Regions from separate parts of the Quadrisphaera sp. DSM 44207 genome, predicted to be linked through region 1. Evidence: riboswitches for the same ligand, from Rfam matches in the RefSeq annotation. Region 1 holds a riboswitch; each other region holds the start of a gene.
What was found. Region 1 has a riboswitch for thiamine pyrophosphate ahead of BLS82_RS14895 (ECF transporter S component). Riboswitches for the same ligand answer to the same signal wherever they lie in the genome.

Region 1 (7,558 bases):
CGCCGGCGCCCGCGGCCTCCGCCGCCGGAGCCGACGAGGCCGAGGGAGCCGACGGGGCAGACGGGGCCGAGGAGCTGGGGGCGGTGCGGACCTGGCCGGTCTCGGGGTCCAGCCGCCGCCGGTCCCGGACGACGGGGGCGCCGGGGCCCTCGCCGTCCGGGCCGGGGACGGCCTGCGCGTCGGTCTGGCTCACCGGCGCTCGTCCTCGTCCACGACCTCGGCGTCCACGACGTCGTCCTGGCCGGTGGCCGACCCGGTCGCGCCGGTGCCGCCGGCCGCGCCGGCCGGCGCGCCGGTGGTGGCGCCGTCGGCGGAGGCCTCGGACTGCTGCGCGTACAGCGCGGAGCCGAGCTCCTGGCTGGCGGTCGCCAGCGCCTCCTGCTTGGCCTTGACGGCCTCGACGTCGTCGCCCTCGAGCGCGGTGCGCAGCTCGGAGATCGCCGTGCGGACGCGGGTCACGCCGTCCTCGGGCAGCTTGTCGGTGTTGTCCGCGACGAACTTCTCGGTCGAGTAGACGAGCTGCTCGGCGGAGTTGCGGGTCTCGGCCTCCTCACGGCGGCGGCGGTCCTCCTCGGCGTGCGCCTCGGCGTCCTTGACCATCCGCTCGATGTCCTCCTTCGACAGCGCGCTGCCGCCGGAGATGGTCATCGACTGCTCCTTGCCGGTGCCGCGGTCCTTGGCGGAGACGTGCACGATGCCGTTGGCGTCGATGTCGAACGTGACCTCGATCTGCGGCACGCCGCGCGGGGCGGGCGCGATGCCGGTCAGGTCGAAGGTGCCCAGCGGCTTGTTGTCGCGCACCAGCTGCCGCTCGCCCTGGTAGACCTGGATGAGCACGCTGGGCTGGTTGTCGTCGGCAGTGGTGAAGACCTCCGAGCGCTTGGTCGGGATCGCGGTGTTCCGCTCGATCAGCTTGGTCATGATCCCGCCCTTGGTCTCGATGCCGAGGGACAGCGGGGTCACGTCGATGAGCAGGACGTCCTTGCGCTCGCCCTTGAGGACGCCGGCCTGCAGGGCGGCGCCGACGGCGACGACCTCGTCCGGGTTCACGCCGCGGTTGGGCTCCTTGCCGCCGGTCAGCTCGCGCACGACCTCGGCGACGGCGGGCATGCGGGTGGAGCCGCCGACCAGGACGACGTGGTCGATGTCGCCGAGCTTGACGTCGGCGTCCTTGATGACCTGGTGGAACGGCGCCTTGGTGCGCTCGAGCAGGTCGCGGGTCATGTCCTCGAACTGGGCCCGGGTGAGCTTCTCGTCCAGGTGGACGGGGCCGTTCTCGGTCATCGACAGGTACTGCAGGCTGATCGAGGTGCTCGTCGCGCTGGAGAGCTCCTTCTTGGCCTGCTCGGCGGCCTCGCGCAGCCGCTGCATGGCGATCTTGTCCTTGGACAGGTCGACGCCCGCGGTGTTCTTCACCCGGCCGACCAGCCAGTCGACGATCTTCGCGTCCCAGTCGTCGCCGCCGAGGTGGTTGTCACCGGACGTGGCGCGCACCTGGATGGTGGAGAAGCCGTCCTCCGGGTCCTTGCCGACCTCGAGGAGGGAGACGTCGAAGGTGCCGCCGCCGAGGTCGAAGACGAGGATGAGCTCGTCCTCCTTGCCCTTGTCCAGGCCGTAGGCCAGGGCCGCCGCGGTCGGCTCGTTGATGATGCGCAGGACGTTCAGGCCGGCGATCTCCCCGGCCTCCTTCGTCGCCTGGCGCTGGGCGTCGTTGAAGTACGCCGGCACGGTGACCACGGCGTCGGTGACCGGCTCGCCCAGGTAGGTCTCGGCGTCCCGCTTGAGCTTCTGCAGGATGCGCGCGGAGATCTCCTGCGGCGTGTACCTCTTGTCGTCGATCGTGACGTTCCAGTCGCTGCCCATGTGGCGCTTGACGGACGTGATCGTGCGCTCGACGTTGGTGACGGCCTGGCGCTTGGCGATCTCGCCGACCAGCGGCTCACCGGACTTCGCGAACGCGACGACGGACGGCGTGGTGCGACCGCCCTCGGCGTTGGCGATGACGGTGGGCTCGCCGCCCTCCAGGACGGCGACGACGGAGTTGGTCGTGCCCAGGTCGATGCCGACCGCTCGAGCCATGGTGGTTCCTCGCTCCCTGTGTGAGTCTCTGCCGCTCAAGTGTGCTCCGGGCCCGGGGAGTGTCAAACCCGGACGCGGAGGACTTGAGTCTGCCGTGCTCAACCTGCGGGGTGCGGCGGATGTTCCCGGGCGGTCAGCGAGGGCTCACGCGGACGCCGCGCGGCGCAGCGGCCCCAGCCCCGCCAGCGCCGCGCGCGGCACGTGCACGCGCGGGCACCGGCCGTGGGGGTGCCGCTGCAGGCGGGCGCGGCCGCCGAGCGCGGCGAGCAGGGCGTCGGCGGCCGGCTGCGTCAGCCCCGGGCGCACCTGCAGCTCGCTGCGGCCCAGCAGGTGCAGGGCGCCGGCGAAGTGCTCCACCAGCGCCGACCCGACGCCGCACCGCTGCCACGCGTCCTGCACGAGCACCTCCACGGCGCCGGCGATCGGGTCCTCCTCCCCGGTGCACACCGCCGGGCGCAGGGCGCCCAGGGCCACCAGCTCGCCGGGCGCCCGCTCGACGACGACGCCGCCGGGCCGGCGCAGCCACGCCTCCTGCTGCACGAGCGGCAGCACGGCGCCGCCGCGCCCGGACCAGCCCAGCCGGGTGCCCGGCGTGCAGCGGGCGAGCAGGCGGGCCAGCTGCGGCAGGTCCGCGGGGCGGGCACCGCGCACGACCAGCCGGGTGCCGCGGGCGGTCAGCGGCCAGGGCCGGGCGATCAGGGCGCGCGGGTCGCCGCCGAGCTCCAGCGGCGGCACGAGCGGCGCGTCCTGCGGCGCGGAGGGCGCCTGGCGCGGCACGCGCGGGGACGGGGACGCGGCCGGGGCCAGGGCCGGGGCCGGTGCCGGCGCGGGGAGGGTCGAGGTGCTCACCGGCGCAGCGTGCGACGCGGAACGTCACCGCGTGTTGCCCGTTCGTGTCGTCCAGGTGTCGCCACCGGAGCTCCCCGGGTGCGCGGTCGGCGTGTCAGGACAGGAGCAGCTCCCACGTGCCGGCGGCCACCCCGGCGGCGGTGGCGGCGCCCGCGAGGCCCGCGCCGCCGAGGACGACGAGCCAGTCGCCCGCGCGCACCCGGCTGGTGCGGGCCCAGGTGCGCTGCGGCGACGCCCCGAAGCCGCGCGCCTCCATCGCGGTCGCCAGCACGGCAGCGCGGCGCACGGCGAGCACGAGCAGCGCGAAGACCTGTCCGGTCGCGCGCCGCGCGCCGGCGAGCAGGCCGTCGTCCCCCAGCCCGCGCGCCCGCCGGGCCAGCCCCAGCTGGGTCCACTCCTCGGCGAGGACGTCGACGAGGCGCAGCGCGGCCAGCGCCGCGAGGACGAACCGGTGCGGCAGCCGCACCACCTGCGCCAGGGCGTCCCCGAGGTCCGTGGGGTCGGTGCTGGCGAGCAGGACGACGCCGGGCAGCCCGATGGCGCAGACGCGCGCGAAGACCGCGGCGGCCGCCAGCAGCGACCCGGTCGTCACGGTGACCGGTCCCGCGCCGAGCAGCACCGCGCCCTCGTCCGCGCCGACGAGGGCGGTCAGGACGGCGGCGGGGACGGCGCCGAGCAGCACGACCGCCGCGCGCCGCGCCAGGGCCCGGGCGGACAGGCCCGCCCGCGGCAGCACCAGCAGCTCCAGCAGCAGCGCCGTGCCGGCGGTGACGGGGTCGACCGTGAGCAGCAGGGCGACCGAGACCAGGAGCGCCACCGCCAGCTTGGCGACGGGGTTGGCGCGCGCGAGCGCGGTCGGCCGCACCGCGCCCGCGTCGAGCAGGCCGAGGCTCACGGCGCCGCTGCTCCGGATCGCCGCGGGCTCACCGCGCCGCTCCCGCCGGCAGCCGGGTGCGCACCCGCCCGTCCGCCACGGCCCACACCTCGTCGGCGAGCGCCGCGGTGAGGTCCGCGTCGTGCGTGGCGGCCACGACCGCCGCGCCCTCGTCGCGCACCTCGCGCAGGAGCCGCACCAGCTGCGCCCACGTCCGGGCGTCCTGGCCGAAGGTCGGCTCGTCGAGCACGAGCAGCCGCGGGCGGGTGGCCAGCGCGGTCGCCACCGACAGCCGCCGCTGCTCCCCGCCCGAGAGCGTGAAGGGGTGGGCGCGGGCCAGGTGCTGCAGGTGCAGCCGCTCGAGCAGGGCGGCGACGCGCGCGGCGACGTCCGCCTCGGGCGCCCCGGCCCGGCGCGGCCCGACCGCGAGCTCCTCGGCGACGGTGCCGGCGACGAACTGGTGGCGCGGGTCCTGGAAGACCGACCCGATCCGGGTGACCAGCTGGCGCGCGCGCCACCGCACCGGCTCCTCGCCGGCACCGGCGGCGAGGGCGGGCGTCGCGCGCACGCGCCCGGACACCGGCGCCACCAGACCGGCCAGGGCGAGCGCGAGCGTCGACTTGCCGGCCCCGTTGGGACCGCGCACGGCCACGACCCGGCCCGCCGTCACGCCGGCGTCGACGCCGCTGAGCACGGGAGCGCCGCCCCGGCGTCCCACGGCGACCTCCTCCAGGGCCAGCAGCGGCTCCTCGGGCGGCGTTGCGCGCACCTGGGCCGGCGAGGCAGCACCCGGCGACGCGGTGGGCCGCAGGGGCGCCGCGGACCTGCCGGGCAGCCACACGCCGGCCGCCGCCAGCTCGGCGGCGCGCTCGGCCAGCACCCGTTCGGGCGGGCCGTCGGCGAGCGCGCCGCCGCCGGGCGCGAGGACGACGACGCGGTCGACGAGGTCCAGCCACAGGTCGACCCGGTGCTCGACGAGCAGGCAGCCGCCGCCGGTGGCGCGCAGCTGCTCTCCGACCACCGCGCGCAGGCGGCGGGCGCCGTCCGGGTCGAGCATCGCGGTCGGCTCGTCGAGCAGCAGCAGGCCGGGGCGCAGCGCCAGCACGCCCGCGAGGGCCAGCCGCTGGCGCTGTCCTCCGGACAGGCGGGACGTCGGGTGGCGTCGCGGCAGCGGCAGGTCCACGGCCGCCAGCGCGCCGTCCACCCGCGGCCAGATCGCCTCCGGCGGCACGCGGTGGTTCTCCAGGCCGAACGCGACGTCGTCCCCCACGCGGGCGAGCACCGTCTGCGCCTGCGGGTCCTGCAGCAGCAGCCCCGTGCGCGCCTCGCCCGCGCGCCCTGCGACGGCGTCCAGCCGGGCGCGGCCGGCCGGCGCGCCGTCCAGGAGCAGCTGGCCCTCCTGCTCCCCGGAGCCGTCCTCCCCGGCGTCGAGGAGGCCGGCGACGCCCGCGAGCAGCGTGGACTTGCCGGCACCGCTCGGGCCGAGCAGCAGCACCCGCTCACCGGGCGCGACGTCGAGGTCGAGCCCGCGCACGGCCCACGCCCGCCGCCCGTTCCAGCGCCAGCCCCAGCCGCGGGCGGCGATGCGCGGCGCGTGCACCGCCGGGGTCAGACCCGGCTGGCGCCGCGCCCGGAGGCGAGCGGCGCCAGGGCGCCCGTGGCGGCCAGCGCGCGGGTCAGCGCCCAGGCCCCCGCCCCGGCGACGACCACCCCGGAGACCACGGCGAAGGCGACGTAGACCGCCTTCAGCTCGGCGGGGAGCTCCGGGTAGTACACGAGGCTGTCGAGGAGGCCGACCACCACGCCCGCACCCGCCCCCGCGGCCAGCGCCGCGGGCAGGCCCCAGCGCCGGTAGAGCATCAGGGCGAGGACCACCTCGGCGCCGAGGCCCTCGAGCAGGCCGTACCAGACGGTCGCGAAGCCCCACTGGTTGCCCACGAGCGCGCTGAGGACGGCGGCGACGAGCTCGGTGTAGACGGCGGCACCGGGACGGCGGACGACGAGGCCGCCGAGCACCCCGGGCAGGAGCCACACGCCGGCGACGAGCGCCGACGCGGGCGGGAAGAAGGCGAGGGCCGCGCTCACCGGCCCGTAGGCCGCGACGTTCCACACCACCAGGAGCAGCCCGCCGGCGACACCGAGGACGCTCGCGACGACGATGTCGACCACGCGCCAGCGCGGATGGTGCGAGGAGGTCCACCCCGCCAGCCACGACCCGGCGAGGGCGAGGAGGACCGCGAGCGGGACGGTCAGGTCCGTCTCGAACAGCGTGGGGCGGCCGAGCAGCCCCGACCCGACGGCGGCGGCGAGCAGGAGGCCCGCGGCGGCGAGCGCGAGCGGACGGCGCCCGGTCGGCACCGGCGCGGTGGCGCCGTCGGCGCCGCGGGTGGAGCGGTGGGTGGTGCTCATGGTGGTCCTCCTCCGTCGGTGGAAGGAGGGGATGCCGCGCGCCCGCCCCCAGGCGGGTGCGCGGCCGAGATGCCCGACTCCCTACGCCGGTGTGACCCGGATCAGGTTCGAGGGTCTGCGGTCGCCCGCACTCTCAGCGCCCTGGTGGCGCTCCCCTGTCGTTCACCGCGCATCGTACTGCGGCCGGACGGGGGTGCTCAGGTGGCCCCGCGTCCCCGGGAGCGGCAGGGTGGCGCCGGGCCCGCGCGGTCGGCGCGGACGGCGCGAGAGGAGCAGGCGGTGGGCGGTCTGGTGTGGAGCGTGATGTCGCTGGGGTCGAAGGTCGTCGGCCGGTCGGTCACGAACACGGCGGCGAGCCGCGTCTGGAAGGCCGCCACGCGCCGCAACCCCCCGATGAACCCGATGAGCCCGGCGACGTCGTGGGGCGAGGCGACGGCGTGGTCGATGGTCACGGGCGCGATCAGCGGCTTCGTCGTCATGCTCCTGACGCGGCAGGCGGCGAAGTTCTACCGGACGTCCGCAGGCCACCTGCCCCGCAAGGTCGCCCAGGACGGCTGACGCCGACCGCCGCCGGCGCGGCCGCACGGGTGCTCGGGCGCCCCGACCGGCCGCGGGCGTGGCACCCTCGGGGGGTGCTGCTCAGCTCGCTGCGCGAACCCGGGACGGGGCGCCCCTCGCCGCTGGCCAAGCTCCTGGCCGTGCTCGTCGTCGCGGGCATGCTCGCCTCGATCTCGCCCGTGCTGGTGCCCGTGCTGCGCTGGTTCGCCGCCCCCTTCTGAGCCGGCGCAGCCCTCCGGCCTGAACATCGACAGGCCGTGAGCACTCGTCGCTCTCTGTAGACTCTTCGCGCGGCTGCCGTCGGGGCGCCCGCTCGAGGAGGGCCCGATGCACCGCACCGCCGTGGCCCCGGCCTGCGCGGTCCTCGCCCTCGCCGCCGGCCTCGCGCTCGCCGCTCCCGCGGCCGCCGCTCCCGGCGCCGCGACCACCGCGAGCGCGACCACCGCCGGCCCTCCCCCTGCCGCCGCGCGCGTCGTCCTCGACCCGGCGCAGGTGTCGGTGCGCCTCGTGCTGGACGACGCCCGGACGGCGCCCGCTCCGAGCGGGGACGCCGCCCGCGGCGCGCAGGCGGCGCCCGCGGCCCCCGGCGCGCGGCTGAGCATCGACCTGCCCGACGTGGTCGACGCCTCGGACGCGCGGGCCGCGCTGCGCGTGGACGGCGCCGAGCGGGCGGTGCCGGTGGAGCTCTCGCTGCACGACGGGCGCCTGCACCTGGAGCTGCCCTCCGCCGACGAGCTCGACCAACGCGGGAGCGACCGCGGCGAGGACGCCGCGGCGCTCGCGCAGGGC
Region 2 (7,558 bases), on a different contig from region 1:
AGGCCGTCGGCGCGCAGCAGGTCGTCCTCGAAGTCGACCTCCACCGCGGCGTAGCGGCTGATGTCCACGGGCAGGAAGCGCAGCCCGCGCTCGGCGATGGCCGTCTCCATCGCCCGCTCGAAGTAGTCGGTGTCGGCGCAGGCGCGCAGGTGCTCGACGAGCACGGGCTTGTCGGCGGCGGAGACGTAGTTGATGCCCACCGCCTCGCCCAGGCCGCCGACGACGGTCTTGGACAGCTGGCGGATGAATCCCTCGCCGTCCACCGTGTACTTGATCTCCTCGTCGGCCACGGTCTCGGTGTTCACGCACACGAAGCTCTGGTCGGCCAGCAGGGAGGGCAGCACGTGCTCGAGGATGCGGGGGTCGAAGACGACGTCACCGTTCATCCACAGCACCCCGCCGTCCTGGGTGGTGCCGAGGGCCCGCAGCAGGCTCTTGGACGTGTTGGTGGTGTCGTACTTCTCGTTGTAGGCGAACAGCAGCGTCGGCTCGGCCTCCATGATGATCGGCGCCTTGAAGCCGACGACCGCGGTGATCGGCACGCGCTCGCCGAGGACCGCGCGCAGGTTGCCCACCTGCTGCTGCAGGATCGTCCGCCCGTCGCGCAGGACGGTCAGCGGCTTGGGCAGCGCGCGGCCGAGGCGGGTGCCCAGGCCTGCGGCGAGGATGACGGTCTGGACGGTGCTCATGCGGCTCGGCCTCCTGTCGGCAGCGGTGCGTCGGCGTGCTGCGGTGTCGGGCGGATGGGGTCTGGACCGGCCGTGCCGGTCGGGGGCCAGGGCCCCGGTCAGCGCAGTGCTCGTCGTGGGTCGGCGACCGCCGTCCGGTCGACGGCCGCGGTCGAGGTGGTGAGGAACCGCTCCACCACCCGCTGTGATGAGTACCCGTCCTCGAGGTGGCAGAACCGCGCCCGGAAGGCCGCGTGCGCGCGCGCGTGGCGCGCGGCGAGAGCGGGCAGGTCCGCCAGGGCCGCCACGACCTCCTCGCTCGTGGCGAGCACGGGGCCCGGGGGGTCGCGCTCGAGGACGTCGAAGGAGAACCCGTGCACGGAGTCGCGGTAGTGCTCCAGGTCGTAGGCGAAGAACAGCACGGGCCTGCCGGTGATCGCGAAGTCGAACACCGTCGAGGAGTGGTCGGTGACGAGCGCGTCGGCGGCCAGGTGCAGCTCGCGGATGTCGGGGTGCGCGGAGACGTCGACCACGCCGGGGGCGCGCGCACGACGCCGAGCCGCTCGCAGACGTAGTGGTGCAGGCGCAGCAGGAGCACGTGGCCGGGACCGAGCCGCGCCGCGAAGGCCGCGAGGTCCAGCTGCAGGCGCACGTCGCGGCGCCCCTGCGCGTCCAGGACGTCGTCGCGCCAGGTGGGCGCGTACGGCACGGCGGTGGTGCCCTCGGCGATGCCGAGCCCGGCGCGCACGCGGGCCCGCACGGCGTCCCGGTCCGGGGCGCTGAGGGCGTCGTTGCGGGGACAGCCGGTCTGCGCGACCAGCCCGTCGTAGCGGAAGGCCCGGCGCAGCAGCGGGGTGCTCGCCGCGTTCGGGGAGAGCAGCACGTCCCAGCGGGCGACGTCGTCCGCCGCGGCGAGCACGGCCGGCGCGCCCGGCTCGTCGCCGGCGATCCGCTTCAGCGGCGTCCCGTGCCAGGTCTGCAGGTACAGGCAGCCGGGCGGCTTGCGCCAGTCGGTCGGCAGGTGCTGGTCGGAGACGACGACGTCGGTGCGCTCCAGCACCGCCGCGGCGGCCGGGCCGCGGGGCGGCGCGGTGCGCACGCCGGCGGGGAAGCCGTGCTGGTGGCGCGGAGAGGCCAGCCAGACGTGCTCGGCGCGGTCGCCGCGCGCGAGCAGCGCCTCGTGCAGGGCCCGGGGGCTGTCGCAGTACCGCCCGTCGAAGCTGTTGTAGACGATCCGCACCGCCGTCCCCCGTCCGTCCGCGGCCGGCTGCGCGCCGGCGTCCTGCCCGTGCCGGGCCCGTCGTCGTGGCGCTGACCCGCGCCGGGCCGGGTCGCGCGGGCCGGGGTGCGGACGGTCCGGGCGGCGCTCGCCGGCTCGCTCCAGGACCTCGCCGCGGCCGATAGTAGGGCCGAGGAGCCCGCGCGCGACGCCACGGCGCGTCGGGGAGCACTCCGCCGGACCCATCGACGACGCTGCGTGACAGCCTGTGGCGGCCGGTGGTGTCCGGTGGTGTCCGGTGGTGTCCGTGCGGGCTGGGGGAGCGGGGGAGCGGTGCGTCCTGAGGAGCGGGTGCTGCGCGTGGTGCTGCCAGCCGTGCTCGCCGGGCTGCTGGCGGGGTGCGGCGCCGGGCTGCTCGCCGCGCCCGGCCCGGCGCCGGCGTCCGCGCCGGCCGGCGCGCCGGGGTCGGCCCTCGAGGCGCTCGCGGCCGTGCCGGTCAAGGGCCGGGCGCCGCGCACGGGCTACGAGCGCGAGCGCTTCGGGCAGGCCTGGGCGGACGTGGACCGCAACGGGTGCGACACCCGCAACGACGTCCTCGCCCGCGACCTGACGGGGGAGGTCTTCGAGCCGGGCAGCGACTGCGTCGTGGTCTCCGGGGACCTGGCGGAGCCGTACACCCCGAAGGCCGTGCGCTTCCAGCGCGGCGAGGGCACCAGCGAGCTGGTGCAGGTCGACCACGTCGTCGCCCTCTCCGACGCCTGGCAGAAGGGCGCCCAGGGCTGGGACGACGCGCGCCGCACCGCCTTCGCCAACGACCCGCTGAACCTCCTCGCGGTCGACGGGGAGCTGAACCAGGCCAAGGGCGACGCCGACGCCGCCACCTGGCTGCCCCCGAACCGGGGCTACCGCTGCGCCTACGTCGCGCGGCAGGTGGCCGTCAAGAGCGCCCACGGGCTGTGGATGACGCAGGCCGAGCACGACGCCGTCGCCCGCGTGCTCGCCGCCTGCCCCGACGAGCCCCTGCCGGCCGGGGACGGCGCCCCGGCACCGCCTGCCACGCCGGGCGGCGCAGCTGGCGCGGGGGCCGCGGGGGACGGGCTCGACCCGCGCCACGGCAGCTGCTCGCAGGTGGTGGCCGCGGGACTGGGGCCCTACCGGCGCGGCGCCGACCCGGAGTACGACTGGTACCAGGACGGCGACGGCGACGGGACGGCCTGCGAGGGCTGAGCGCTCGCGCGCGGCCGGCTCACGGGCGCGGGTCGACGCGGGTCCACGACCGCTGGCCGGCGCGGCGCCGGCCCGTGGCCGCGGAGCAGCGCGGGCAGACCCGCTGCACCTGCCTGCCGTCCCCGCCGCCCCCGCCGTCCCCGGAGGCGACGGCGGAGAACGGTACGTGCGGGAAGCGCACCAGCTGCGAGCGGCTGAGCGCCAGGCCGCACAGCGTCTGGTTCGTCCCGGGCTCCCAGGCGTGCGCCTCGCCTCCCGGCTGGCGGACGCCGTCCTCGTCCCTCCACTGCCCGGACGCCGCCACGGACGCGGCCACGGACGTCCCGGCCCTGCGCTGTGCTGCCACGCCCGCGCGGTACCCGCCGGGCGCCCTGGCACACCGCCGCGTAGCCTCGCGCCCGTACGCGGGAGCCCGCACCAGCGGGCTGAGAGGGCGGCTGGGGCCGTCGACCGTTCGAACCTGTCCGGGTCGTGCCGGCGTAGGGAGGGACCAGTGCGCGCTGCGCGCTTCTCCGGAGCGGGTCGCCCGCTCCTCGTCGAGGACGTGGAGGACCCGAGCCCCGGACCGGGGCAGGTGGTCCTCGACGTCGCCGCGGCGGGGGTGTGCGGCACGGAGCTGCACTTCCTCGACGGGGTGCTGGTGCCGGCCCGCACGCCCATCACCCTGGGCCACGAGGTGGCCGGCACCGTCGCCCGGCTGGGGGAGGGCGTGCGGGGCGTCGGCCTCGGCGACCGGGTCGCCGTCCACTACCGGCACGCGTGCGGGCGGTGCCGCTGGTGCCGGGCGGGGGAGGACCACCTGTGCGACGCGCCCCTGGGTTTCCTGGCCTTCGCCACGGACGGCGGCTTCGCCGAGCAGGTGCTCGTGCCGGCGTCCGCGCTGGTGCCCGTGCCGGACGCGCTGGACCTGCCGACCGCCGCGACGCTGTGCTGCAGCGCGACCACGGCGCTGCACGCGGTGGACGTCGCGGGCGTGCAGGAGGGCCGGACCGCGGTCGTGCTGGGCACCGGGGGGGGGTGGGGCTGGCGCTCGTGCAGGTGCTGCGGCTGGCCGGCGCGCGCGTGGTGGCCGTCGCCCGCAGCGCCGCGCGCCTGCGCCTGGCCCGCGACCTGGGCGCCGACGTCCTCGTCGACGCGTCCGCGGACGACGTGGCCGCCCGGGTGCGCGAGGCCACCGGCGGCGCCGGCGCGGACGTCGTCTTCGAGCTCGTGGGCACCGCCGCGAGCGGGGCCGCGGCCCTGGGGTGCCTCGGCACGCGCGGCGCGCTGGTCTACCTCGGCTACAGCGGCGAGCGCGTCGCGCTGGACCCCCTGGCCCTGGTGGTGCCCGAGCAGCGGATCCTGACGTCGGTGGGCAACCGGCGGGCGGAGCTGGTGCGCGCGCTGGAGCTGGGAGCCACCGGACGGCTGCGGACGGCGATCACGCCCGCGCCGCTCGAGCAGGCCCCGCGCGTGCTGGAGGACCTGCGCGCCGGTCGCGTCGTCGGCCGCGCCGTGCTCGTGCCCTGAGACCGGGGCAGGCGTCAGCCGCGCCGCTGGTCCAGGTGGGCCTGCACCGCCTCGACCACGAGGGCGTGGTCCTGCGCCTGCGGCAGGCCCGAGACGGTGACGGCTCCGACGACGCCCACGCCGCGCACGCGCACCGGGAAGGCGCCCCCGTGGGTGGCGTACTGCGCCGGGTCGACCCCGGCGCGCGCGTCCAGGACCTCGCCGCGGGCGGCCAGGCGCCGGCCGACGAGGTAGGAGGAGGCGCCGAAGCGCTCCACCACCCGCACCTTGCGCTCGACCCACCGGTCGTTGTCCGGGGTGGTCCCGCGCAGCGCCGCGTGGAACAGCTGCTGGCCGCCGCGGCGCACGTCGACCACGACGGGCAGGTCCCGCTCGCGGGCGAGGTCGACGAGGCGGCAGCCGAGCGCCCACGCGTCGTCCTCGTCGAAGCGGTCGAACTGCAGCCGCTCCTCCTGGGCCGCCAGCTCGCTGACCAGGGCGTGCAGCGCGGGGTCGGGCGCGGGGTCGGGTGCGGGGTCGGGTGCGGGGTCGGCGGGAGCCACCGCTCCATCGTGCCCGCACCCGCCGCACGGGTTGACACGCGGGGGGACGTGGAGAACGCTCACCCGCAACCGGTCACCGACCGTGGCCGCTCGCCAACGGAGGCGATGCACGTGCGCGATGGTGCGAGTGCAGGGCGGGTCCCCGGCCCGAGCGCGGCCGGTGCCCGCAAGCGGAGGCGGCGCGGGAGCGCGGCGCGGGTGGTCGCGGCCGCGGCGGCCGTCACCGCCGCCGCGGGGCTGGCGGGGTGCGGGGGCGAGGCGGAAGCCGGCCCGCCGGTGCTGACCTGGTACATCAACAACGCCTACGACGCCACCATCGCCGAGCGGTGCTCGCAGGAGGCCGACGAGTACGACATCCAGACGGAGCTGCTGCCGGCCTCGCCCGCCGCCCAGCGCGAGCAGCTGCTGCGCCGCCTGGCGGCCAACGACACCTCCATCGACGTCATGAGCCTCGACCCGCCGTTCATGGCGGAGTTCGCCAACGCGGGCTTCCTGCGGCCCTTCACGCAGGAGGAGCAGGCCGAGTTCTCCGACGGCGTCCTGCAGGGCGCCCTCGAGCAGTCCCTGTACGAGGGCACCATGTACGGCGCTCCCTTCTTCGCCAACACCCAGCTCCTCTGGTACAAGAAGTCCGTCGCCGAGGCCGCCGGGCTCGACCTGGAGGACGAGCCGGTGACGTGGGAGCAGCTCGTCGCCGCGGCGGAGCAGACCCAGGCCACGGTGGCCGTCCAGGGCCGCCGCAACGAGAGCCTGATGGTGTGGGTCAACGCCCTGGTGGCGTCCGCCGGCGGCACCATCCTCGACCCCGACAGCGAGGGCCAGCAGCCCGAGGACGTCGAGGCCGTCATCGACAGCCCGCCCGGCTCGACCGCCGCGGAGATCATCAACCGCGTCGCCACCTCGTCCGCGGCCCCACCGGCCCTCAGCACCGCGGGGGAGGAGGAGTCCCGGGCCGCCTTCCAGGCCGAGGACGGGGGCTTCATGGTCAACTGGCCCTACGTGTGGGCCGCGTTCGCCGCCGCCGAGGAGGCCGGCACGCTGCCCGCGGACTTCCGCGAGGACGTCGGCTGGGCCCAGTACCCGCGCGTGGACCCGGACACCCCCAGCGCCAACCCGATCGGCGGTGTGGGCCTGAGCATCGGGGCGTTCACGCAGCACCCGGAGCTGGCCGTCGACGCCGTCCGGTGCGTGCGCTCGGTGGAGAGCCAGGTCGAGCACATGCTCAACGCGGGCGAGCCCGGCTCCGCGGCGGCCGTCTACGAGGACCCGCAGGTGCACGAGGCCTTCCCGATGTGGCAGGAGATCCGGGACGGCCTCGTCGAGGCCGCTCCGCGCCCCATCACGCCGTACTACGGCGACGTGACCGGCGCCGTCCAGCAGGGCTACCACCCGCCGGGCCAGCTCTCGCCCGAGACGACCCCCGACCGGACGGCCCGCCTCATCGAGGGCGTCCTGTCCAACGAGCAGCTCCTCTAGGAGGCCCTGTGAGCACTGCGGTCCCCGCCGCCTCGGCGGCCACGCGACAGGAGGTCGCCTCGGGAACGGGCACCAGCACTGGCGGGAAGCCGCAGCTGAGCGACCGCACCCGCCACGAGCGCCGCCTGGGGTGGATGCTCGCCGGCCCGGCGTTCGTCCTCATGGTCGCCGTGACCGGCTACCCCATCCTCAACGCCATCTGGCTCTCGCTGTTCGACTACCGCCTGACCAACCCCGACGCGAGGACGTTCGTGGGGCTGGGCAACTACGTCACCATCCTCACCGACGGCCTGTTCTGGCGGCAGTTCGGCGTCACCACGGCGATCACGGTGGTCACGGTCGCCGTCGAGTTCGTCCTCGGGTTCGCCCTCGCGATGGTCATGCACCGGGCGCTGTTCCTGCGCAGGTCGCTGCGCACGGCGATCCTCATCCCCTACGGCATCATCACCGTGGTCTCGGCGTACGCCTGGCAGTACGCCTTCACCCCCGCCTACGGGTTCGTCAACCCCCTCCTCGGCCTCGACGGGTTCAACTGGTTCGGCGACACCGTCCCGGCCCTCGCGGTGATCTGCCTCTCGGAGATCTGGAAGACCACGCCGTTCCTGTCGCTGCTGCTGCTGGCGGGCCTGGCCCAGATCCCCGAGGACTACCTGGAGGCGGCCAAGGTCGACGGGGCCACCGCGTGGCAGCGGTTCCGCAGGGTGATCATGCCGAACATGAAGGCGGCCATCATGGTGGCCCTGCTGTTCCGGACGCTGGACGCCTTCCGCATCTTCGACAACGTCTTCGTCATGACCCAGGGCGCGCAGGGGACGGAGACGCTGTCCTTCCTCGCCTACCGGCAGACCATCGCCCGGGTTCAGATCGGCCTCGGGTCCGCGGTCAGCGTCATCCTCGCCGTCACCGTGGTGCTGATC
Region 3 (7,558 bases), on a different contig from region 1:
GCGTGCAGCTGCGCGGTCATCCGCCCGCCACCGCCCGCAGCACCTCGAGGCGGTCCCCGGCGACGACCGGGGTGGCCGCCCAGCTCCCCGAGGGCACGACCTCGTCCCCGAGCGCGACGGCGGTGCCCCGGGCACCGCCGACGGCGTCCGGGGCCAGCCGGGCGACGACGTCCGCGACCGTCGCCCCCACGGGCAGGCTCATCGGCTCCCCGTTGACGACCACGTCCACGCTCCAGGCCGCGTCCGCGGGGTCCCTCGTGCTGGCGCTCACGTTCCCACCTCCTCCAGCACCGCTGGTCGCGGTGCACACCGGTCGGGGCCGAACTCGGACAGGTGCGCCGGCAGGCCGGCGCCGGTGAGGACGTCGGCGACGGCGTCCGCCGTGGTCCCGGACAGCAGGACGCCGTTGCGGTGGTGCCCCACCGCCAGCACCAGCCCGGGCACGCTCGACGGGCCGATGATGGGGGCGTTGTCCGGGGAGCCCGGGCGGCAGCGGGCGGCGGCCTCGACGAGCTCGAGCTCGCTGACGGCCGGGACGAGGGCCTGCGCATCGCGCAGCAGCTCGTAGACCGCCCCGGCGGTGACGGTCTCGTCGAAACCGCGCTCCTCGGTGGTGGCGCCCACGACGAGCTCACCGTGCGCCCGGGGCACGAGGTAGACCTCCCGATCACGCACGCGCCCGCGCACCGTGCGCGAGATCACGTGCTCGCCGGGGGGCATGCGCAGCCGCAGGACCTGGCCCTTGACCGGGTGGACCGGCGGGTGCGCGGGCGCCGAGCCGCGGGCGCGCGCCCCGGTGGCCAGCACGACGCGCTCCGCGCGCACCGGTGCGCCGTCGTCCAGCCGGACGCCGACCGCGCACCCCCCCTCGACCTCGACCCGCCCCGCGGCCACCACGGTGCGCACCCCGGCCGCGCGCGCCGCCGCCTGCAGCGCGGCGAGCAGCAGCCGCGGGTCGACCTGGTGGTCCCCGCGCACCAGGGCGCCCCCGCACACGGCGGGGTCCAGCAGCGGCTCCAGCTGCCGGCACGCGCGCCCGCTCAGGGCCTCGACGTCGAGCCCGAGCCGCTGCTGGGCGCGGCGGACGTCGGCCAGGCGAGCGCGGTCGTCGGCCTCCAGCGCGACGGCGAGCGTCCCGCAGGCGCGGTAGCCGGGGTCGGCGCCGCTGGCCGCCTGCAGGTCGGCGACGTAGCGCGGGTAGTCGGCGCTCGCGAGCAGGCTCAGGCGCAGCAGCGCCTCCTCGCCGTGGTGCAGCTCGCTGACGGGGGCGAGCATGCCGGCGGCGACGCGCGAGGCGCCCGAGCCGGGCGCCGGGTCGACGAGGACCACCCGCAGGCCGCGCTGCGCGGCGCGCCACGCGCACGCGGTGCCGATCACGCCGCCGCCGAGCACGACGACGTCCGCGGAGGCGACACCGGCCATGGACGCTCCCTTCGCCGGCATGACCCGGATCAGGTTCGACGGTCGGCGAGTGCGCTCGCCCTCTCAGCCCGCGCCCGGGCTCCCGTGGACCTCAACCGTAGCCCTGCTGGCACACTGGCGCGCGTGCCGGGTCCCGACCGCCGCACCGCCCTCGCCGACGCGCGCCTGTACCTGTGCACGGACTCCCGCCGCCGCCAGGGCGACCTCGAACCGTTCCTGGACGCCGTGCTGGGCGCGGGCGTGGACGTCGTCCAGCTGCGGGAGAAGGGCCTGGAGGCCGCCGAGGAGCTGGAGCTGCTGCAGGTGGTGGCCGCGGCCGCTCGCCACCACGGCCGGCTCGTGGCCGTCAACGACCGCGCCGACGTCGCCGCCGTCGCCCGCCCGGACGTGCTCCACCTGGGCCAGCAGGACCTGCCGCCCGCCGCCGCGCGCCGCATCCTCGGCCCCGACGTCCTCCTCGGGCGCTCGACGCACTCGGCGCGGCAGTTCGACACGGCCCTCGCCGATCCGGACGTGGACTACGCGTGCGTGGGTCCGACCTGGGTGACGCCGACCAAGCCCGGTCGGCCCGCCGCGGGCCTGGACCTGGTGCGCCACGCCGCCGCCGTCGCCGGCGGGAGCGCGTGGTTCGCCATCGGGGGCGTCGAGGGCTCGACGCTGGACGCCGTCCTGGACGCCGGCGCGCGCCGCGTGGTCGTCGTCCGGGCGATCACCGAGGCGGACGACCCGGCGGCGGCAGCCGCCGAGCTGGCGCGGCGGCTGCGGGAGCACGGGTCCTAGCGGACTGTTGAGCCCCGTGGCGTAGAGTCGCCGCCGCAGTGCGGGAGCTCGGACGAACCGGGCTGAGAGGGTGGCTGGACGTGCCGCCGACCGCTGGAACCTGACCGGGTAATGCCGGCGTAGGGAGCGCGTGTGAACACGTCTGTCACCAGCCGTCCGTCCTCAGCACCTGACGCCCCGATCACCCTCGCCGAACCGGCGGCCAGGACGCTGGGGCTGCGGGACTGCCTGGGCCTGTGGGGCAACCTCGGCACCAGCCTGCTGCTGCCCGTGGCCGCGACCTACGTGGTGCTGGCCGGCCGGCCGCTGGGCGCGACGCTGCTGGCCATCGTCGTCGGCGCCGTCATCGGCGGCCTGCTGCTCGGCCTCGGCGCCGCCGCGGGCGCCCGCGAGGGCGTGCCGACCATGGTGCTGATGCGGGGCCTGTTCGGACGGCGCGCCTCGGTGGCGCCGACGGTGCTCAACCTCGTGCAGTGCGTCGGCTGGGCGACGTTCGAGATCGTCATCATCGCCGAGGCCGCCTCGCGGGCCCTGGACGCCCCCCGCTGGCCGTTCGTGCTCGGCGCCGGGGCGCTCGCCACCGCCATGGCGCTGCGGCCCCTGGGCGCGGCGCGCGTCCTCGCCCGCTACGCGGTCTGGGCGGCGCTGGCCGCGGTGCTCCACCTCTTCGCCCAGGTGCTCGCCGAGCCGCTGGTCCCCGTGAGCGATGGCGGGGCGGCGTCCTTCTGGACGGCGGCCGACGTCGTGATCGCCCTGCCGGTGTCCTGGTTCCCCCTGGTCGCCGACTACACCCGCCACGCGCGCTCGCCGAGGGCTGCGCTCACCGGGGCGGCGCTCGGATACGGCGGGGCGACCGTCGCGCTGTTCACCCTCGGTGCCCTGGCCCTGGCCGCCTACGGCGCGGCGGGCCTGGACATGATCGACGCCCTGCTCGCCGTCCCCCTGGGGCTCCTGGCGGTGCTCGTGCTCCTCGTCGTCGAGGTCGACGAGGCCTTCGCCAACGTCTACTCCACCGCGGTCTCGGCGCAGAACCTCGCCGGCCGGCTGGACCGCCGGGTGCTCGCGGTGGTCACCGGCGCGGTGGCGACGCTGCTCGCCCTCGCGTTCGACATCGCCGCGTACGAGCCGTTCCTCTTCCTCATCGGCGCGGTCTTCGTGCCCCTGGTGGGGGTCTTCGTGGTGGCCTACCACCTGCTCCCCCGCGGCGCCTGGGACGTCTCGGAGACCGCGCCGTCCCGTCCCCTGCTCCTGCTGCCGTGGGTGGCGGGGTTCGTGGCCTACCAGCTGACGCTGCCCACCTCCCTCGCCGGGCCCGGAGCGGGCTGGACGGCGTGGTGGCGCTCCGCCCAGACGGCCCTGGGCATCGACCCGGCCAACGGCTGGTCGGCCTCGCTGGTCAGCCTCGCGGTCTCCGCCGCGCTCACGGCGCTCGTCGGCCTGCCGGGCGCGCTCTCGCGGAGCCGGCGCACCTGAGGCTCACCCGAGGGCGAGGGCGTTCCAGAACGCGGCGCGCACGCCGCTCGCTCCCCACGCGTTGGGCTCGATGACGCCGCAGTACCACAGCTCGCGGTCAGCAGGGCGGGCCTCGCGCTGCGCGGCGTCCCCGCGCGCGAGCCCGTGGCCGAGGAAGCGACCGTGCACGTCCGCCACCCGCGCGCCGTGCTCGGCCGCCACGGCGCCCAGGGCGGCGTTGAGCTCGCCGAGGACGCCGACGACACCGGGCCACGGGGGCAGCCCCAGGCGCGTCGCGTCGCCGGTGCCGTCGCTGGGGTCGTAAACCGTGCCGACGACCACGCGCGCGTCCGGGGCGGTCAGGGCGCCCAGGCGCTCCAGCGCCCGGTGCAGGTGCTCGCGCACGGCCCGCACGGCGTCCAGCGCCGCCGGGGTGTTCCCGAAGCGGGAGAGCACGTCGTTGCCCCCAGCCGTCACCGTCACCACGGACGGGCGCAGCCCGGAGCGCTGCAGGGCGGGCAGCTGGTCCTCGACGACGCCGCGGGAGGTGGCGCCGTCGCTGGCCAGCACCCGCCACGCCAGGCCGGGCAGGCGCGTGGCGAGGTCCGCGCCGCGCCAGTGCGGGAAGTCCTCGTCGCGGTTGCGCGCCAGCAGGCTCGCGCCGCCGCGCCCCGGCCCTCCGGCGTAGTCGTCGATCGAGATCGAGTCGCCCAGCCCGACGTAGACGGGTGCGTCCGGCTGCGTCCTGTCCGCCATGCGCCGTCCGTGCCCGCTGAGGCGCCTCCCACGCACCGTGCCGCACCGTGCCGCGACGGCCCGCGGGCGCAGTAGGTTGCGCGCGTCCGCCGCCCACAGGGAGCCCCGTGCCGTTCCTCCTCCTCCGGCTGTCGCGGTACCTGCGGCACCTGACCGGCTGGCGCCTGCCGCTGGTCATCATCGGGGTGGTCTTCGCCACGAGCTGGCTGGCGATGTGGCTGGTCGAGCCCGGGGAGATCACCGAGCCGGGGAACTACTGGTGGTACTTCGTCGTCACGGCGGCCACGGTCGGGTACGGCGACTTCTTCCCGCAGACCGCGGCGGGCCACGTCGTCGGGGCGTACGTCATCGTCGGCGGCATCGTCACGCTGACGCTGCTCTTCACGCGCCTGGCGGACCGGGTCCAGTCGATCAGGGGGACGCGCATGAGGGGCCTGGCGCCGCTGGACCTGCAGGGCCACGTCGTCGTGCTGGGGTACGCGCCCGGCCACACCGAGCGCATCGTCGCGGAGCTGACCGCCGAGGACGGCCTGCGGGTGGCGCTGTGCGCCTGGGACGACGTCGTCGAGCACCCGCTGCCGGAGCGGCCGGCGGTCTCGTTCGTGCGAGGCGACCTCGGCAGCGCCGACGTGATGCGCCGCGCGGGCGTCGCCCGGGCCCGCACCGTCGTCGTCGACGGCCGCGACGACGACGAGAGCCTGACGATCACGGTGGCCGTGCACCACGCCGCCCCGGACGTGCACACCGTCGTCGCCCTGCGCGACCTCGACCGGCGCGAGCACATCGGCTACGTCGACCCGCGGATCCAGTGCGTGCAGTGGCACATGCCGTTCCTGATCACCGAGGAGGCCCTCGACCCCGGCATCACGCAGGTCTACCACGACCTGATGCGCAGCGGCGGGCACGGCAACACGTACTCCCTGCCGCTGCCGGCGCGCTGCGCCGGGTCGTCCTTCGGCGAGGTGCAGACCCGGTTCGGGCGCTCCTTCGGCGCCACGGTGCTGGCCGTGCGCACCGGGGACGGCCTGGTGGTCAGCCCGCCGTGGGACCGCGCGCTCGCCCGCGGCGACGTCCTCTACTACGTCGCGGCGCAGCGGCTGGACGCCGACACCGTCCTCCACGCGCTGCGCTGAGCCCCCGGCGGGTGCTCAGTCGCGCTCGATCACGGCGAGGAAGGACGGCGGCACGGCGGCCACGAGCCAGACGCCGTTGGCCGAGCGGCTGAAGGGCGCGCCGGCGGCGGCCAGCCCCGCGGCGTCCACGCGCAGCACCGCCGCGGGCCCGCGCCGGCGTCCCACCGCGCGGGCGGTGGCGGCGTCCTCGCTGAGGTGGACGGCGTGGCGCCGGCCCGGGCGCAGCCCCTCGGCGAGGACGGCGGGCAGGGCGCGCAGCGGCGTGCCGTGGAAGAGCACCCGCGGCGGGGGCTGCGGCGCGTGGCCGAGGTCGACCGGCACGCTGTGCCCCTGGCTGGCGCGGATGCGCGCGCCGGTGGCGTCGAGGGCGTACCGCTGCTTGGCGTCGGCGGCGACCAGGCGCTCGAGGCGCTCGCGGCTGACCGGGGCGCCGTGCGCGGCGAGCGCGGCCAGCAGGTCCGCCACGCCGACCCACCCGGCGTCGTCGAGCTGCAGGCCGACGCTGCCCGGGGCGTGGCGCAGCACGTACGAAAGCCGCTTGCTCAGCCGGACGTCGTCCACGGCCGCCCAGTCTCGCCGCACGCGCGGCGACCCCGGGCGAGTGTCAGGCCGGGTCGGACGACGCGAGCGCGCCGCGCCAGGAGCCCTTGCCGCGGGTGCGCAGCAGCGAGCGCTCGTACAGGCGCGCGCTGACGACCACCAGCGCGGTCGCCGTCAGCAGGAGGATCCCGAGGGAGAGGAGCGCCTGCCAGACCTGCGCGTCCCCGAGGGCGAGCAGGCGGGGCATCACCAGCGGCGACGTGAGCGGCAGGTAGGACAGGGCCGTCAGCAGCGGCCCCTCCTCGGTGACGAAGACCGCCACGAAGAACGGCAGGGTGATCGCGAGGTTGAGCGGGAACGTCGTCGACTGCAGGTCCTCGGTGCGCGGCGCCATGGCGCCGGCCGCCGCGAACAGGCACGCGAGCATCGTGAACCCGGCGACGAAGAAGACCACGAACCACCCGCTGGAGCGGGCGATCAGCTGCAGCAGCGCCCCCTGGCCCGACAGGGCCGCGCCGACCGCGGCGATCCCGACGATGAGGACGACCTGCCCGAGGGCGAGGACGCCGGTGGCGAGCACCTTGCCGACCAGCAGGGAGCGCACGGGGACGGCGGCCACGAGCAGCTCGACGACGCGGCTCTGCTTCTCCTCCGTCACCCGCTGGGCGATGAGCATGCCGTAGCCGAAGGTGGACGAGAGGAACAGCAGGGCGAAGGCCAGGCCGACGAGGTACGTCAGGCCCTCGTCGGCGTCGGCCTCCAGCGTGCGTTCCGGCAGGGGGCTCGGCTGCAGGGCGGCGGCCTGGTCGTCCGTGGCGCCGAGGTCCGCCGCCACCGTGGCCGCCCGCTGCGCGCTCACGACCTCGGAGAGCAGGACGGCGGCGTCGGCGGGCACGCCGTCGCTCCCGACCAGCTCGAACCCGTCCCCGGCCGGCACGAGCGCGACGTCGGCCTCCTCGGCGCGCACGGCCGCCTCGGCCGCCGCGGCGTCGGCCACGGGCAGCGCCTCCAGCGCCAGCTCGGGCTCCTCACCGGCCGGGGCCTGCTCCCGCGCGCGCTCGTCGGCGGCGTCCACGACGTCCTGCCCGGCGGCGCCGACGACGGCGACGCGGACGTCGTCCGTGCCGCCCCCGAGGACCGCGGGCAGGGTGACCGCCAGCGCGACGACGAGCAGGGTGAAGGCGGTGGAGAGCAGGAACGCGCGGTCCCGCAGGGTCACGGCGATCTCGCGGGCGGCGACGACCCGCACGGCCGAGCGGGTGTCCAGGGCCCGGCGCCGGGGCGGTGCGCCCGCCGCGGGCGGCGCCGTGCGGGGTCCCTGGGCGGGTGCTGCGGTGCTCATCGGACGACCTCCCGGAACAGCTCGGACAGGGTGGGCACGACGGGGCGGAACTCGCGGACGGCGCCCGCGGCGCTCGCGCGGGCCAGCAGGCGCTGCTCGGCGGCGGCGGGGTCCTCCACCCGGCCGGCCGCCG
Region 4 (7,558 bases), on a different contig from region 1:
TCCTGCTGCCCACGGCCGCCGACGAGCGGATCTGGGCGTACTTCGACTCCACCGCGTTCCCGCCCGAGCCGGTGGTGCGCCGCGTGCTCGACGTGCTCGCCGCCGCCCCCGCCCCGATGAGCCTGCCCGTGCTGGAGGTCGAGAGCGGGCTGCGCCGCGGGCGGCTGGAGGCGCTGCTGAAGGTCCTCGACGTCGACGGCGCCGTCGAGCGCGCCGAGGGCGGCTGGCGCGCGACGGGGGCGCCGTGGCGCTACGACGCCGAGCGGATCGCCGGCGTGGCCGCGGCCCGCCGCGCGGAGCAGGACGTCATGCGCTCCTACCTCTGCGGCGCCCGGTGCCTGATGCGCACGCTGCGCGAGGCCCTCGACGACCCGCAGGCGCAGGACTGCGGCCGCTGCTCGGTGTGCACCGGCTCCCTGCCGCCCCCCGGCGCCTCCCCGCAGCCGGGCTCGGTCGCCGCCGCCCTGGCGCACCTGCGCTCGCAGGTCACCGTGCTCGAGCCGCGGCGGATGTGGCCGTCGGGGGCCCCGCGGCGCGGGCGGATCCCTCTCGACCAGCGCGCCGAGCCCGGCCGGGCGCTCGCGCTCGCGGAGGACCCGGCGTGGGGGGAGGCCGTCACGGCCGCCCTGCGCGCGGACGAGCCCGTGCCGCAGGAGGTCCTCGACGGCCTGGTGCGCACCCTCGCGCGCTGGGGCTGGCCCGCCGGGCGCCCGACGTGGGTGACGTGGGTGCCCTCCCGCCGGCACGGCGCGCTGCTGCGCGACCTCGCCGAGCGCCTCGGGGCGCTGGGGCGCCTGCAGGTGGTGCCCGTGCTGGCGGCCGACCCCGACGGGCCCCGCCAGGACGCCGCCGCCACGAGCACGGCGGCCGCCACCGCCGCGCTGGCGCGCCTGTCGCTGGCCGCTCCCGTGCCGCAGGGGCCGGTGCTGCTGCTGGACGACACCAGCCGGTCCGGGTGGACCCTCGCGGTGGCCGCCGCGCTGCTGCGCGAGGCCGGCTCCGGCTCGGTGCACCCCCTGGTCCTGCACAAGCAGGTCTGAGCCGGCGTCCTGCGCGAGCGGGTCCGAACCGGCGTCCTGCGCGAGCGGGTCCGAACCGGCGTCCTGCGCGAGCGGGTCTGGGCTGGCGCGCCCGGGAGGTCGCGGCAGGATGGGAGGCGTGGAGCACAGGACCCTGGGCAGCAGCGGGTGCGCCGTCTCGACGTACGCGCTCGGCACGATGACGTTCGGCGCGGAGACCGACGAGGCGGGCAGCCACGCCCAGCTCGACGCCTTCGTCGAGGCCGGCGGCACGCTGGTCGACACCGCCGACGTCTACACCGCCGGCACGTCGGAGGAGATCATCGGCCGCTGGCTGGCCGCCCGGCCGGCCGAGGTGCGCGACTCCGTGGTGCTCGCCACCAAGGGCCGCTTCCCGATGGGCGAGGGCCCCAACGACGTCGGCCTGTCCCGGCGCCACCTGCAGCGGGCGCTGGACGCGTCCCTGCGCCGCCTCGGGGTCGACGAGGTCGACGAGTACCAGGTGCACTCCTGGGACCCGCTGACGCCGCTGGAGGAGACCCTCTCCACCCTCGACGACGCGGTGCGGGCGGGCAAGGTCCGCTACGTGGGCCTGTCGAACTACACCGGCTGGCAGGTGCAGAAGGCCGTCGCCGTGGCCCGCGAGCTGGGGCTGTCCGCGCCCGTGACGCTGCAGCCGCAGTACAACCTCCTGGTCCGCGAGGTCGAGTGGGAGGTCGTGCCGTCCTGCCTGGACGCCGGCCTCGGCCTGCTGCCGTGGTCGCCGCTGGGCGGGGGCTGGCTGACGGGCAAGTACACCCGCGAGGAGCGCCCGACCGGCGCCACCCGCCTGGGCGAGGACCCGGAGCGCGGCGTCGAGGCCTACGGCCGCCGCTCGGTGCAGCAGCGCACCTGGGACGTGATCGACGCCGTGCGGAGCATCGCGGACGCCCGCGGGGTGCCGATGTCGCAGGTGGCCCTGGCCTGGCTCGTCGACCGGCCCTCGGTGACCTCCGTGATCCTCGGCGCCCGCACCCTGGAGCAGCTGCAGGACAACCTCGGCGCCGCCGGCCTGCACCTGGGCGCCGAGGAGACCGCGGCCCTGGACGCCGCCAGCGACCCGGCGCCCGCGGACTACCCGTACGGCGGGCCGGGCGTGCAGCAGCGCAGCCGCCCCGTCGAGGGCGGCCGCGGACCCCGCCGCCGCTGACCCCGCCGCCGCTGACCCCGTCGCCGCTGACCCCGTCGCCGCGGACCGCTTCCGCGGCGGCCGCGGCCCCCGTCGCGTCCCGGTTGCCGGACGCCGCGGGGGCCGCGACCGTGGGGGCATGAGCGGAGCGATCAGGCGCGGGCTGGCCGCGGGCGCGGTCGGCACCACGGCCCTCAACGCCGTCACCTACCTCGACATGGCCGTGCGCGGCCGGGACGCGAGCAGCGCGCCCGCGCAGACGGTCGAGGTCCTCGCCCGCGCCACCGGCACCCGGGTGACCAGCAGGGGCGACGAGCGGCGCAACCGCCTGGGAGCCCTCGGCGAGCTCAGCGGGTACACCAACGGGCTCGCCGTCGGCGTCCTCGCCAGCGTCGCCCGCTCGGCGGGCATCCGCTTCCCCGGGCCCCTCGGGCCGCTCGTGACCGGCGCCGCCGCCATGGCCGCCACCGACGTGCCCATGACGCTGCTCGGGGTCACCGACCCGCGCCGCTGGTCGGGCTCGGACTGGCTGCTCGACAGCGCCTCGCACCTGTCCTACGGCGTCGCCGCGCACGCCACCCTCGACCTGCTCGACCGGGGCGACCGCCGCCGGCGCGCCGCGGGCCCCGGGCTGCTGCTCCGCTCCACCGCCCTCGGCGTCGCCTCGGGGCTGCGCAGCACCCTCGGCGTCGCCGGCCCCGTGCTCACCGGCGCCACCCGCGGCGTGTCGCGGGGTGCGGTGCTGCTCGCGGCGGCCGCCGAGGTGACCGCGGACAAGCTGCCGGTCACCCCCGACCGCACGCTGCCGCCGTCGGTGGCGCTGCGCACGACGTCCGGTGCCGTCGGCGCCGCGGCGCTGGCCCGCCGGGACGGGCGCAACGGCGCCCTGCCCCTGGTCGCCGGCGCGGCGGGCTCGGCGCTGGGCACCTACGGCGGCATCGCGTGGCGCCGGTGGGCGAGCGAGCGCCTGGGCCTCGTGCCCGCGGGGCTGCTCGAGGACGGCGTCGGCGTCGCGCTGACCGCGCTCGCGTGCCGGTCGCGCTCGCGCTCGGGTGCCGACGGGGACGCGGCGGAGCGCCGCGGCACCCGCACCGGCCGCACCGGCCGCACCGGCACCCGCACCGGCTCCGGCCTGCCGCCGCGCGTGGAGCGCCGCGGTGCCGACGGCACCGTCGCGCAGATCGACCTGCGCGCGATCAGCGGCGGCCTCACCCGCACCTTCTGAGCGCCCCGGCCGGGGCGCTCAGACGACGCGACGGGGGTCGCCGTCCACCGCGACGACGTCCCCGCGGCGGACCTGCCGCCCGCGCCGGGTCTCGACCTCGCCGTTGACGGTGACGGCGCCGCTGTCCAGCAGCGGCTTGACGTCCGCGCCGGAGTCGACGGCCCCGGCCAGCTTCAGCAGCTGGCCGAGCCGGATGACGTCCTCGCGGATGCGCACCTCGTCCACGCCGCCCATCCTCGCGCGCCCGTCCTCGCGCGTCAGAACCCGGCGACGGGGTGCGGCGCGTACGGCTCCTCGAGCAGGGTGACCTCCTCCTCGGACAGCCGCAGCGACAGCGCCGCCACGGCGTCCTCGAGGTGGTGCAGCTTCGTGGCGCCGACGATCGGCGCGGTGACCTGCGGCCGCGAGGCCACCCACGCCAGCGCGACCTGCGCGCGCGGCACCCCGCGCTGCTCGGCCACCTGCGCGACGCGCTCGGCGATCGCGCGGTCCGAGGCGGAGGTGTCGTAGAGGTCGCGCCCGAAGGCGTCGGTCTGCGAGCGCTCGGTGCGCTCGTCCCAGTCGCGGGTCAGGCGGCCGCGGGCGAGCGGGCTCCAGGGCAGGACGCCGACGCCCTGGTCCGCGCACAGCGGCAGCATCTCCCGCTCCTCCTCGCGCTGGAGCAGGTTGTAGTGGTCCTGCATGCTCACGAACCGGGTCCAGCCGCGCAGCTCGGCGGTGTGCAGGGCCTTGGAGAACTGCCACGCCCACATGGAGGAGGCCCCGAGGTAGCGGGCCTTGCCGGCCCTGACGACGTCGTGCAGCGCCTCGAGGGTCTCCTCGATCGGCGTCAGCGGGTCCCAGCGGTGGACCTGGTACAGGTCGACGTGGTCGGTGCCGAGGCGGCGCAGGCTGGCGTCGATCTCGGTCATGATCGCCGCGCGGGAGAGCCCGGCGCCGTTGGGGCCCGGCCGCATCCGCCCGTGGACCTTCGTGGCGATCACGACCTCCTCGCGGGAGGCCGCGAAGTCCTTCAGCGCCCGCCCGAGGATCTCCTCGCTGCTGCCGGCCGAGTACACGTTCGCGGTGTCGAAGAACGTGACGCCCAGCTCCAGCGCCCGTCGGACGAAGGGGCGGGCCTCCTCCTCGGGCAGGGTCCACGGGTGGGTGCCGCGCTGGGGGTCGCCGTAGCTCATGCACCCCAGGCAGAGGCGCGAGACCTCCAGCCCGGACCCGCCCAGCCTCACGTGCTCCACGGCGCACCTCCCTGCTCCCGGGGCTCGTGCCCCCGGCGCCATCCGAGCACGGGGCGCACCCGCGCCGCCACCGCGGCCGGGACGCCGTGGCGCCCCCGGCAGCGCGCTGCTACGGTCGGCGGCGAAGTGACACGGGGTGCCCCGCCCGGGGCTGAGATCACACCCGTCGAACCTGTCCAGGTCATGCTGGCGGAGGGATGTCACGGCATGAGCGCCATTGCGGCACCACGCGATCCGTCCACCCTGCGCGACGACGTCGCCGCGGCGCGCGAGCGGCTGCGCCGCGACGGCCCGCTCGTGCAGTGCCTGACCAACACCGTGGTGCAGGCCCTGACCGCCAACGCGCTGCTGGCCGCCGGGGCCTCGCCCGCCATGGTCGACGACCCGCACGAGGCGGCGGGCTTCGCCGCCGCGGCCTCGGCCGTGCTCGTCAACGTCGGCACCGTCAGCGCCCGCACCGCCGAGGCGATGCGCCTGGCCACCGCCGCGGCCGCCGAGCACGCCACCCCGTGGGTGCTCGACCCGGTGGCCGTCGGGCCGCTGCCGTGGCGCACGCAGCTGGCGGGCGAGCTGCTCGCGCACCGCCCGGCCGTGGTGCGCGGCAACGCCTCGGAGGTGCTCGCCCTGGCCGGGTCCGGGGCGGGCGGGCGCGGCGTCGACAGCACCTCCTCCCCCGAGGAGGCCCTCGCGGGCGCCGCGGCGCTGGCGCGGCGCACCGGTGGGGCGGTCGCCGTCAGCGGCGCGGTCGACGTCCTCACCGACGGCCGCCGCGTCGTCCGGGTCGGCGGCGGGCACGTGCTGCTCACCCGCACCACGGGCGCCGGGTGCGCGCTCGGCGCCCTGGTCGCCGCGTACGCCGCGATCGTCCCCGACCGCCTCGTCGCGGCGAGCGCCGCCTCCGCCCACGTCGCGCTCGCCGCCGAGCGGGCCGCCGCGGTGTGCGGGGGCCCGGGCACGTTCGCGGCCGCCTGGCTCGACGCGCTGGACGCGGTGGACGGCGCGCAGCTGGCCGCCGCCGACCTCTCGGCCGGGGAGCTGGCGGCGCACGAGAGCCCGGCGGGTGGGCGGTGAGCGCCGTCGCCGCGGGGGCCGCCGCCGGGCGGCGCCCGCTCGACCCGACGCTGTACCTGGTCACCGACACCGCCCTGAGCGCGCCGCGCGCGGTGCCGGACGTCGTCCGCGCCGCCGCCGCGGGAGGCGCGAGCGCGGTGCAGGTGCGCGACAAGCGCGCCTCGGCCCGCGACCTGCTGGCGCTCGTGCGCGCCGTCCGCGACGCGCTGGCGGACCACCCGTCCGTGGCCGTGCTCGTCGACGACGCCGTGGACGTCGCGGTGCTGGCCGGCGCGGACGGCGTGCACGTGGGGCAGTCGGACCTGCCGGCCGAGGAGGTGCGCGCCCTGCTCGGGCCGCAGCGCCTCGTGGGCCTGTCGGTGGGCAGCGCGGCGGAGGCGGCCGCGGCGGCGGACCTGCCGCCCGGCACGGTGGACTACTGGGGCCTGGGGCCGGTGTGGGCGACCCCCACCAAGCCCGACGCCGCGGCGCCGCTGGGCCTGGACGGGCTGCGCGCGCTCGTCGCGCCCGCCCGCCGCGCCGGCGTGGCCACGGTCGCCATCGGCGGCGTCGACGCCGAGCGCGCCCCCGCCGTGCGCGCCACCGGCGTCGATGGGATCTGCGTCGTCTCCGCCGTGGCCGCCGCCGCCGACCCGCGCGCCGCCGCGGCGCGGCTGCTGCCGTGACCGCCGTCGCGCTGAGCGTCGCCGGCAGCGACCCCAGCGGCGGGGCCGGGATCCAGGCGGACCTGAAGACCTTCAGCGCGCTCGGCGCCTACGGCACGGCCGTGCTGACGGCGCTGACCGCCCAGAGCACCCGCGGGGTGAGCGGGGTGCACGTGGTCCCGGCCGACTTCGTGCGCCAGCAGCTGGAGACCCTCCTCGACGACGTGGCGGTGCACGCCGCGAAGACCGGCATGCTCGCCACCGCGGAGGTGGTGCGGGCGGTGGCGCAGGTGCTCCGCGCGCGCGACGTCGGCGCGCTGGTCGTCGACCCGGTCATGGTCGCCACGAGCGGGGACCGCCTCCTCGACGCCGGCGCCGTCGACGCCGTGCGCGAGGAGCTGCTGCCGCTGGCGGACGTGCTCACGCCCAACGCGCCGGAGGCGGCGGTCCTGCTGGAGCGGGCTCCCGCCGCGAGCACCGACGAGCTGCTCGAGCAGGCGCACGCGCTGCGCGCCCTGGGCCCGCGCGCGGTGCTGCTCAAGGGCGGGCACCTCGGCGGCGAGCACAGCGTCGACGTCCTGGCCACGGCGCAGGGCACCGCGCTCGTCACCCGCCCGCGCGTGGCGACGTCGAACACCCACGGCACGGGCTGCGCGCTCGCGGCGGCGCTCACCGCGCTCGCCGCGACGCGCCGTCCCGGGCAGGACGAGCAGGCCTGGTACCGCATCGTCGAGGACGCCCGCGACCACCTGCACGAGGCGCTCCTGGCCGGCGCCGACCTGGGCGTCGGGTCCGGGCACGGGCCGGTGCACACCCTGGCGCGGTGGTGGCGGTGAGCTTCAGCGAGCAGGCGTGGGAGCGCACCAGCGGCCTGCGGGCGGCGATCGACGACCTGGCCTTCCTGAGGGAGCTCGCCGACGGCTCCCTCGACCCGGCCGCGTTCCGCCACTACCTGGAGCAGGACGCCCTGTACCTGGCCGGGTACGCGCGGGCGCTGGCGCTGCTGGCGGCCCGGGCCCCGGACACCGCCGCGGCGGGCTTCTGGGCGCGCTCGGCGCACACCACGGGGGTGGTCGAGGCCGCCCTGCACGAGGACCTGCTCTCCGGGGCGCTGCTCGACCCGGCAGCCGCGGACCCCGCCGCAGACCCCACCGCGGCGCCGTCACGGTCGTCACCCCGGCCGTCGCCGACGTGCC

Region 2: linked by a shared signal. The riboswitch ahead of BLS82_RS16655 (alcohol dehydrogenase catalytic domain-containing protein) and the one ahead of BLS82_RS14895 (ECF transporter S component) in region 1 are both predicted to bind thiamine pyrophosphate.
Region 3: linked by a shared signal. The riboswitch ahead of thiO (glycine oxidase ThiO) and the one ahead of BLS82_RS14895 (ECF transporter S component) in region 1 are both predicted to bind thiamine pyrophosphate.
Region 4: linked by a shared signal. The riboswitch ahead of thiM (hydroxyethylthiazole kinase) and the one ahead of BLS82_RS14895 (ECF transporter S component) in region 1 are both predicted to bind thiamine pyrophosphate.

What each region holds. Positions count from the first base shown of each region.
Region 1 is NZ_FNKA01000004.1:191,206-198,763, forward strand. It holds gene grpE (nucleotide exchange factor GrpE) at 1-193, opposite strand, end outside; gene dnaK (molecular chaperone DnaK) at 190-2,079, opposite strand; gene BLS82_RS14880 (GNAT family N-acetyltransferase) at 2,224-2,928, opposite strand; gene BLS82_RS14885 (energy-coupling factor transporter transmembrane component T family protein) at 3,023-3,823, opposite strand; gene BLS82_RS14890 (ABC transporter ATP-binding protein) at 3,852-5,402, opposite strand; gene BLS82_RS14895 (ECF transporter S component) at 5,411-6,211, opposite strand; TPP riboswitch at 6,273-6,378, opposite strand; gene BLS82_RS14900 (DUF4235 domain-containing protein) at 6,491-6,769, shown strand; gene BLS82_RS15885 (hypothetical protein) at 6,844-6,990, shown strand; gene BLS82_RS14910 (hypothetical protein) at 7,097-7,558, shown strand, end outside.
Region 2 is NZ_FNKA01000001.1:33,123-40,680, reverse strand. It holds gene BLS82_RS00175 (phosphocholine cytidylyltransferase family protein) at 1-689, opposite strand, end outside; gene BLS82_RS16165 (CDP-glycerol glycerophosphotransferase family protein) at 788-1,201, opposite strand; partial or broken gene BLS82_RS16160 (CDP-glycerol glycerophosphotransferase family protein) at 1,288-2,133, opposite strand; gene BLS82_RS00165 (GmrSD restriction endonuclease domain-containing protein) at 2,221-3,114, shown strand; gene BLS82_RS00160 (hypothetical protein) at 3,134-3,460, opposite strand; TPP riboswitch at 3,518-3,601, shown strand; partial or broken gene BLS82_RS16655 (alcohol dehydrogenase catalytic domain-containing protein) at 3,608-3,946, shown strand; gene BLS82_RS16155 (zinc-binding dehydrogenase) at 4,132-4,623, shown strand; gene BLS82_RS00150 (heme-degrading domain-containing protein) at 4,638-5,165, opposite strand; gene BLS82_RS00145 (extracellular solute-binding protein) at 5,364-6,641, shown strand; gene BLS82_RS00140 (carbohydrate ABC transporter permease) at 6,650-7,558, shown strand, end outside.
Region 3 is NZ_FNKA01000003.1:732,427-739,984, reverse strand. It holds gene BLS82_RS13880 (thiazole synthase) at 1-20, opposite strand, end outside; gene thiS (sulfur carrier protein ThiS) at 17-271, opposite strand; gene thiO (glycine oxidase ThiO) at 268-1,422, opposite strand; TPP riboswitch at 1,412-1,518, opposite strand; gene thiE (thiamine phosphate synthase) at 1,546-2,202, shown strand; TPP riboswitch at 2,233-2,344, shown strand; gene BLS82_RS13860 (purine-cytosine permease family protein) at 2,335-3,675, shown strand; gene BLS82_RS13855 (SGNH/GDSL hydrolase family protein) at 3,679-4,410, opposite strand; gene BLS82_RS13850 (ion channel) at 4,518-5,543, shown strand; gene BLS82_RS13845 (RNA 2'-phosphotransferase) at 5,559-6,104, opposite strand; gene BLS82_RS13840 (ABC transporter permease) at 6,148-7,425, opposite strand; gene BLS82_RS13835 (ABC transporter ATP-binding protein) at 7,422-7,558, opposite strand, start outside.
Region 4 is NZ_FNKA01000002.1:207,978-215,535, reverse strand. It holds gene BLS82_RS07130 (RecQ family ATP-dependent DNA helicase) at 1-1,040, shown strand, start outside; gene BLS82_RS07125 (aldo/keto reductase) at 1,159-2,208, shown strand; gene BLS82_RS15645 (hypothetical protein) at 2,327-3,412, shown strand; gene BLS82_RS07115 (RNA-binding S4 domain-containing protein) at 3,431-3,646, opposite strand; gene BLS82_RS07110 (aldo/keto reductase) at 3,670-4,647, opposite strand; TPP riboswitch at 4,770-4,862, shown strand; gene thiM (hydroxyethylthiazole kinase) at 4,855-5,718, shown strand; gene thiE (thiamine phosphate synthase) at 5,715-6,383, shown strand; gene thiD (bifunctional hydroxymethylpyrimidine kinase/phosphomethylpyrimidine kinase) at 6,380-7,198, shown strand; gene BLS82_RS07090 (thiaminase II/PqqC family protein) at 7,195-7,558, shown strand, end outside.